Regions from separate parts of the Lysobacter sp. Soil_N_51 genome, predicted to be linked through region 3. Evidence: riboswitches for the same ligand, from Rfam matches in the RefSeq annotation. Region 3 holds a riboswitch; each other region holds the start of a gene.
The links. A riboswitch is a leader RNA that binds a small molecule or an ion and turns the genes downstream of it on or off. The one in region 3 is predicted to bind cobalamin.

Region 1 (2,257 bases), on a different contig from region 3:
ACGCGATCGAAGGCGCGCTGCTCGACTGCCATTGGCAGGAGATCAGCGACGAACGCCGCCAGGAGCTGATCCTGGCCGCCGAAGCGGCGACCGCGCTGCTGCCGGCGCCGCGCAACAAGCCGGCCGCCGCGCCGGTGCACACGACCATGCATGCCGAGGAACGGCACGAGGACAACACCGCCTACGACGGCGGCCCGGCGGCGCATGACGACGACGATGGGTCCGGCGGCGATGAGCGGCGGGGCGATCAGGACGGCGAAGAACGCCACGATTGAGGTCGGCCGGTTCGGTTGGCCTTAGTTGTGAGGCGTCGGTCGATGGCGGTGAACGTCGTGGCAGTTGCCGGCGCGCGTGCCCTCTTCCGCCCTTCGGGCACCTTCTCCCGCAAGGCGGGAGAAGGGAACGTGCTTGAGCTTGTGGTTGGCGCGACTTCCGGCCAGGCCGCTGTGGACGGCCCGACTGAGAACACTTTCAGCCCCATGCGGCCTTAAGCCCTTCTCCCGAGCTGTAAGGCGTCGGTCGGCGGCGGTGAACCTCGTGGCAGTTGCCGGCGCGCGTGCCCTCTTCCGCCCTTCGGGCACCTTCTCCCGCAAGGCGGGAGAAGGGAACATCCTTGAGCTTGTGGTTGGCCCGGCTCCCGGCCAGGGCGCTTTGGACTGCCCGACAGAGAAGACTTTCAGCCCCACGCCGCCTTAAGCCCCTCTCCCGCTTGCGGGAGAGGGGTTGGGGTGAGGGCCCGCCCGGACTTTGCCCCCCGCATCGCGTAGACTGCGCACCGCTTCAAGGTGACCCCACGGCTTGCGCCGCCGGGGTTGAAACGGGAAGCCGGTGACACGCCCTCCTCCGATCGGACGAGCCGGCGCCATTCCGGCACTGCCCCCGCAACGGTAAGCCAGTCAGATCGCGGCATCCGCCACTGTGCAAGGCACGGGAAGGCGCCGCGACCGGAGTCGACCCCGCGTCGGCCCGCTGGCGAGTCCGGAGACCGGCCTTGGGGTGCTACAGGTTGCGATGCGGAGGGCATCGCGGCGGCTGTTGCACTTCGTGCGCCTTGCTGCCCGCTCGCCTTCTTTCGCAACCGCCCATTCCGTTGTCGTAATCGCGTGCGCCACGGCGCGCGCTGGAGCTACCCCATGCCGGTTGCAAGTCTGCGTGCCCTGAACCTTTCCTTCGCCATCGCCCTGGCCCTGCCGACCGTCGCGGCCGCGGCGCCCGCCGGCGAGGCCACCGATCTGGACGAAGTCGTCGTCACCGCCAACCGCACCGCGGTCAGCGTCAACGACCTGCTGACCCCGGTCGAGGTGCTCGATCGCAGCGACATCCAGCGCAGCCAGGCGCGCGATCTGAACGATCTGCTGCGCGGCCGCGCCGGCATCACCCTCGCCAACCAGGGCGGCGCCGGCAAGCTCACCACGCTGTTCCTGCGCGGCAGCGAGTCCGACCACGTGCTGGTGCTGGTCGACGGCATCCGCATCGGTTCGCCGACCTCGGGCTTGGCCTCGCTGCAGGACCTGCCGCTCGAATTGATCGACCGGATCGAGATCGTGCGCGGCCCGCGTTCGAGCCTGTACGGCGCCGACGCCATCGGCGGCGTGATCCAGGTGTTCACCCGCCGCGAGCAGCAGGGCTTCGCCCCGCGCGCGCATGTCGGCGGCGGCAGCAACGGCACCATCGAATTCGGCACCGGCTTCGGCGGCCGCAGCGGCCGCGGCTGGTTCGGCGCCGACTACAGCTTCCGCAAGACCCAGGGCATCAACGCCTGCCGCGGCGCCGGCTTCCCGGTGTTCGCCGGCTGCTTCACCGACGAACCTGATCGCGACGGCTACGAGAGCCATTCGCTGTCGCTGCGCGGCGGCATCGAGATCAACGACCAGTGGAGCATCGAAGGCCAGGCGCTGCGCGCGGAAGGCGAGAACGCCTACGACGGCGACTTCGGCAATTATTCCGAGACCGTGCAGCAGGTGATCGGCGGCAAGCTCGACTGGCGTCCGTCGGATACGGTGCATGTGCAGCTCAGCGCGGGCCGCAATGTCGATGGTTCGCAGAATTACGATCTCAAGGGCCCCCACGCCTTTCCCAACAGCGTTTCTCCGGGGCAGCGCATCGGCTTCTTCGATACCGATCGCGACAGCGCGACCTTGCAGGCCGATTTCAATCTCTTCGAAGGCAATACGCTGACCGCGGGCTTCGATTGGCTGCGCGACCGGGTCGACAGCAACACCGTGTACGACGAACTCGAACGCGACAACAAGGCCGG
Region 2 (2,257 bases), on a different contig from region 3:
CGCGGATGCGCGCGCGGTCGACATTGCCCGGCGCACCGATCGAGGCGTCGTAGGCGATCAGATCGTCGACCCGGGTCTGGAACGCGTTGAGCGACCACACGTGCTGGCGCTGCGCGCCGTGAGTGCCGCGCAGGCCGACTTCGACGCTGCGCGAAGTTTCCGGTTGCACCTGCGGGTTGCCAAAGCCGGGGTAATACAGCTCGTTGAAGGTCGGCGCCTTGAACGCGGTGCCGTAGCTCGCGGTCAGCCGCAGCGATTCGCTCAGGTCCCAGCCCCACAGCGCGCTGCCGGTGGTTTGCCCGCCGAACTGGCTGTCGTCGTCGCGGCGCAGGCTGGCCTGCACGGCGTGCGCGCCGAAGCTCTGCTGCCACTGCGCGAAGGCGCCGCGCAGGATGCGGCGGTCGCGCGCGTAGGCGGTGTTGCTTTCCACTTCGTCGCGCTGCCAATCGAAGCCGGCGCTCAACAGGCCCGCGCCGATGCCGAAATCGCCCTGCACCGAGCCCAGCTGGCGACGGGTATCGAAGGTGCTCGAATACTTGCCGTTCCTGTAGGTGTCGCTCAGGTCGGCGCTGCGCCCGGCGTTGGCGGTCAGGGTCACCCGCTCGCTGGGTTTGTAGCGCAGCTTGGCGCCGGCCACTTGCTGGACGTTGTCGGCCTCGTTGTTCTGGCTGCCGTCGTAGCGGTTGTTGCCTTCGGCGCGGAACAGGCGCGCTTCGCCGTCCCAGTGATTGTTGAAGCGATAGCCGCCCTGCATGGTCAGTGAGCTGTTGCGATAACCGTCGCGGTCGGGCGAGTTGGTGAAGCAGCCCGCGCCGCCCGGCGAAGGCTTGCCGCGGCAGGCGTTGATGCCGTCGGTCTGTTCGTGCGCGGCGTTGATGGAATACCAGCCGCGCTCACCCTTGCCGGCCACGCCGGCGCTCGCGCGACGGGTCGCGTTGCTGCCGATCGACACGCCGAAACTCGGCGCGAACGGGCCTTGCGGGCGACGGGTGAAGATCTGGATGACGCCGCCGATCGCCTCGGAGCCGTACAGGCTGGAGAACGGCCCGCGCACGATTTCGATACGCTCGATCTGCTCGACCGGAATGTCCTGCAGCGAAGCGCCGCCGCTGGTCGCCGAGCCGATCTTGATGCCGTCGATCAGCACCAGCACGTGATCGGATTCGGTGCCGCGCAGGAACAGCGAGGTCGATTTGCCGGCGCCGCCGTTGTTGGCCAGCGAAGCGCCCGGGGTGCCGCGCAATAGATCAGGCAGCGAGGACGGTTGGCGCCTGTCGATCTCATCGCGATCGATCACGGTCACCGCCGCCAGGGTTGCGTCCTGGGTCTGCGCGGTGCGGGTGGCGGTCACTATCACCTGATCCAGGTCGACCGCGGCGGGCGCGGCGAACGCGGGCAGCGCGCAGAGGCTCAAGGCAAGGCTGACGCCGACGGTCGCGGCATGGCTGACGCCGACGGTCGCAGCATGGCTGACGCCATGCGCACGCAAGGTGGACGCCGGCGACGGCACACCTCGCAGGCAGGAAAAGGAACGGGTACGCAAAGTCACTGGCAGGTCTCCACGGCCGCGCCTCACCCGCGCGGTCCAGACAGGGTCGTGACATGCGGGGGATGCAACGCGGGCACGCGCGGAGGCACGACGCCCGAGACCGGCCCACCGCCTGTCGGTTCGCGCTCCGGGCCGGTCTCCGGGCTTGCGAGCGAAGCGCGGCCGGCGCGGTCGTTGTTGGACCGAGCGATGCCGCCTCTTCCGTAACGCGCCTTCCCGTGTCGAGACACAGTGGCCGATTGCGCTACGTCTACTCGCCTACCGTTGCGGGGGCAGCTCCGGCTTGAGCGCGCTGACGAACGACAGCGACGCGACCGGATTCCCGTTTCAATCGCCGAACCGTGTCGGCGATCACCTTGAGCGCGGGCATCTTAGCAGCGGCGTCCCACACAAACGCCACGGTATGGGCGTCGCCGTGTTCATTTAGGAAGTTATGGGCACATTTCGGACGCGTCTGATTCATCCACTTCCGACCGTTGCGCAGGATAGGCACATTCTTCGTAAACCGAGCCACGCCATGAGCGCAGCCCATGTCCGTCTGAGCCCCGCGCCGATCGTCCGCAGTCTGGTGATCGGTGCGCAGTCGAACATCGGCCGTGCGGTGTCGGCACGTTTGTCGCGCCGCCGCGGTGAGCTGATGCTCGCCTGCGGCGATCTGGCGGGCCTGGAAGCCACCGCGCAAGACCTGCGGCCGCTGGCCAAGTCGGG
Region 3 (2,257 bases):
GCGACCCGCTGCACCAGCGCGGTGAAGCCCGCGCCGATCTTGCCCTGATAGCGCAATCGCACCACGCCGCGCGCCTGGCACGGCGACAGCGCGTCGACCAGGCTGAAGAAATCCAGCGAGGTCAAACGCTCGCCTTCGCCGAAACTGGGGTAGTCGTATTCGCAGCTGATCCGGGCGACGCCGCCGTCGAGTTTGGCCGGCGGCCAGTAGGTGCCGCGCAGGATTTCGGCCTCGCTCGGCGGCGCCGGCGCGACCTTCGGGGTCTCGTTCTGGCTGCCGAGCGTCATCGGCTCGGCCGCGCCCGGCGGCGGCACGGCGTCCTTGCCGCAGGCGGTCAGCCCGAGCACGCATAGCAGCCACAGCAACGTCCATCTGAAAAGCATGTTCCACCCATGGGAGTCGGGATCACGCGGGACCGTCCTGGCCCGCGCCACGCATCTTGCGCCAATGCAAACGTTAGCGGCAGCCATCGCCAAGCTCAACGACGGCGTGCGCGCAACCAGGCGACAGACGGCCTTCATCATCGGCGGCCGCGCATGAACGCCAGCCGCAGAAAACCGGCCGATTCGCGCGTTCTCGCGCAGGGGCCATGACGCGCAAACCCGCGGCGGCCTGCGCGACTGCGGCGACCCCGCGAACCGCATCCCACGATCGCGCCGCGCCGAGTGATTCAACCGGTCCCGTTGACTTCACCGGTCCCGCTGCGTACCTTGGCGCCGTTACGGTGAACATCGCTTCATAAAGATAAAGCGATGGGACACGCCGACCAAGGCAACCGCCGCGGCCGGCCAGAGGGAATCCGGTGCGAATCCGGAGCTGCCCCGCAGCGGTATGGGAAACGAACGGGTCTTGGCACTGGGCGGTACGCCTGGGAAGCGGCCCTACTAGGCAAAGGGCGAGGGTAGAGTTCAGAGCAGTGAGAAACGAGTAAGAGCTAGGTTTCTACTCGTTTCTCACTTTTCTGCACTCTACTTCTCGCTTCCAGTCCCGAGCCCGAAGACCTGCCGCGACCGGAGGGTTCGCCTTCCGTCCGACTCCGGTATCCGACCGCCTCGTGCCCGCACGCGGCGCGACAGGTGCCGGTTCGCCCGCGGGGGCGAAGGTCGAAGCCAAGGTTCGCGGCGAAGCCGGGCGCTGATCGCGCCGGGCCGGCGTGGCCGTGGTTTCCTTCGTTGCCCTGCGTCATGCCCACGCATCGCAGGTACTCATCATGATCAGCGTTACCCACCTCGGCTTCCCGCGCATCGGCGCGCGGCGCGAGCTCAAGCTGGCCCTGGAATCGTTCTGGAAAGGCGACACGCCTGCCCAGTCGCTGCACGCCACCGCCGCCTCGCTGCGCGAACGCCATTGGCGCCTCGCCCACGACGCCGGCGCGCACGTCGTGCCGTGCAACGATTTCTCACTCTACGACCACGTGCTCGACAACGCGGTGTTGTTCGACGCCATTCCGGCCTCGCACCGCGCGGCGTTCGAAGAAGATCCGCTGGGCGGCTATTTCGCCCTCGCCCGCGGCGTGCAGAACGGCCGCCGCGATCTGCGCGCGCTGGAAATGACCAAGTGGTTCGACACCAACTACCACTATCTGGTGCCGCAGTTCGAACCCGGCCAGCGCTTCGCCCTGCGCGGCGACAAGCCGCTGGCCGAACTGGCGCAGGCGCAGGCGTTGGGACTCGACGCGCGGCCGGTGCTGCTCGGCCCGGTGTCGTTCCTCAAGCTCGGCAAGCGCAACGACGGCGGCGACCCGCGCGAGTTGCTCGACGCCCTGCTGCCGGCCTACGCCGAACTGCTGGCCAAGCTCAAGGCGGCCGGCGCGCAGTGGGTGCAGTTGGACGAACCGACGCTGACCCTGGACCTGGACGACGCCGACCGCGCCGCGTTCCGTCGCGCCTATGCCGCGCTGGCCGAAGTCGATGCGCCGCGGCGCCTGCTGACCACGTACTTCGGCGCGCTCGGCGACAACGCCACCCTCGCCGCGCAACTGCCGGTGGAAGGTCTGCATGTCGATCTGGTGCGCGCACCACAGCAACTCGAAAGCCTGCTGCCGCTACTGCCGGAACAACGCGCGCTGAGCCTGGGCGTGGTCGACGGCCGCAACATCTGGCGCGCCGATCTCGACGCCGCGCTGAGCCTCGCCCGTCGCGCCGGCCCGCGGGCCACATGGCTGGCGCCGTCGTGCTCGCTGCTGCACGTGCCGACCGATATCGAACTGGAACGCAAACTGCCCACGCCGCTGCGCCACTGGATGGCCTACGCCAAG

Region 1: another riboswitch for cobalamin. It lies ahead of btuB (TonB-dependent vitamin B12 receptor); the one in region 3 lies ahead of metE (5-methyltetrahydropteroyltriglutamate--homocysteine S-methyltransferase).
Region 2: another riboswitch for cobalamin. It lies ahead of btuB (TonB-dependent vitamin B12 receptor); the one in region 3 lies ahead of metE (5-methyltetrahydropteroyltriglutamate--homocysteine S-methyltransferase).

Annotation. Positions count from the first base shown of each region.
Region 1 covers NZ_JBDGLR010000002.1:411,337-413,593, reverse strand. Annotated here, with positions in the region: gene AC3A4T_RS04740 (TfoX/Sxy family protein) at 1-275, shown strand, start outside; cobalamin riboswitch at 767-1,008, shown strand; gene btuB (TonB-dependent vitamin B12 receptor) at 1,134-2,257, shown strand, end outside.
Region 2 covers NZ_JBDGLR010000005.1:503,210-505,466, reverse strand. Annotated here, with positions in the region: gene btuB (TonB-dependent vitamin B12 receptor) at 1-1,414, opposite strand, end outside; cobalamin riboswitch at 1,663-1,923, opposite strand; gene AC3A4T_RS11900 (SDR family oxidoreductase) at 2,067-2,257, shown strand, end outside.
Region 3 covers NZ_JBDGLR010000006.1:87,184-89,440, reverse strand. Annotated here, with positions in the region: gene AC3A4T_RS12385 (COG3904 family protein) at 1-383, opposite strand, end outside; cobalamin riboswitch at 765-1,023, shown strand; gene metE (5-methyltetrahydropteroyltriglutamate--homocysteine S-methyltransferase) at 1,211-2,257, shown strand, end outside.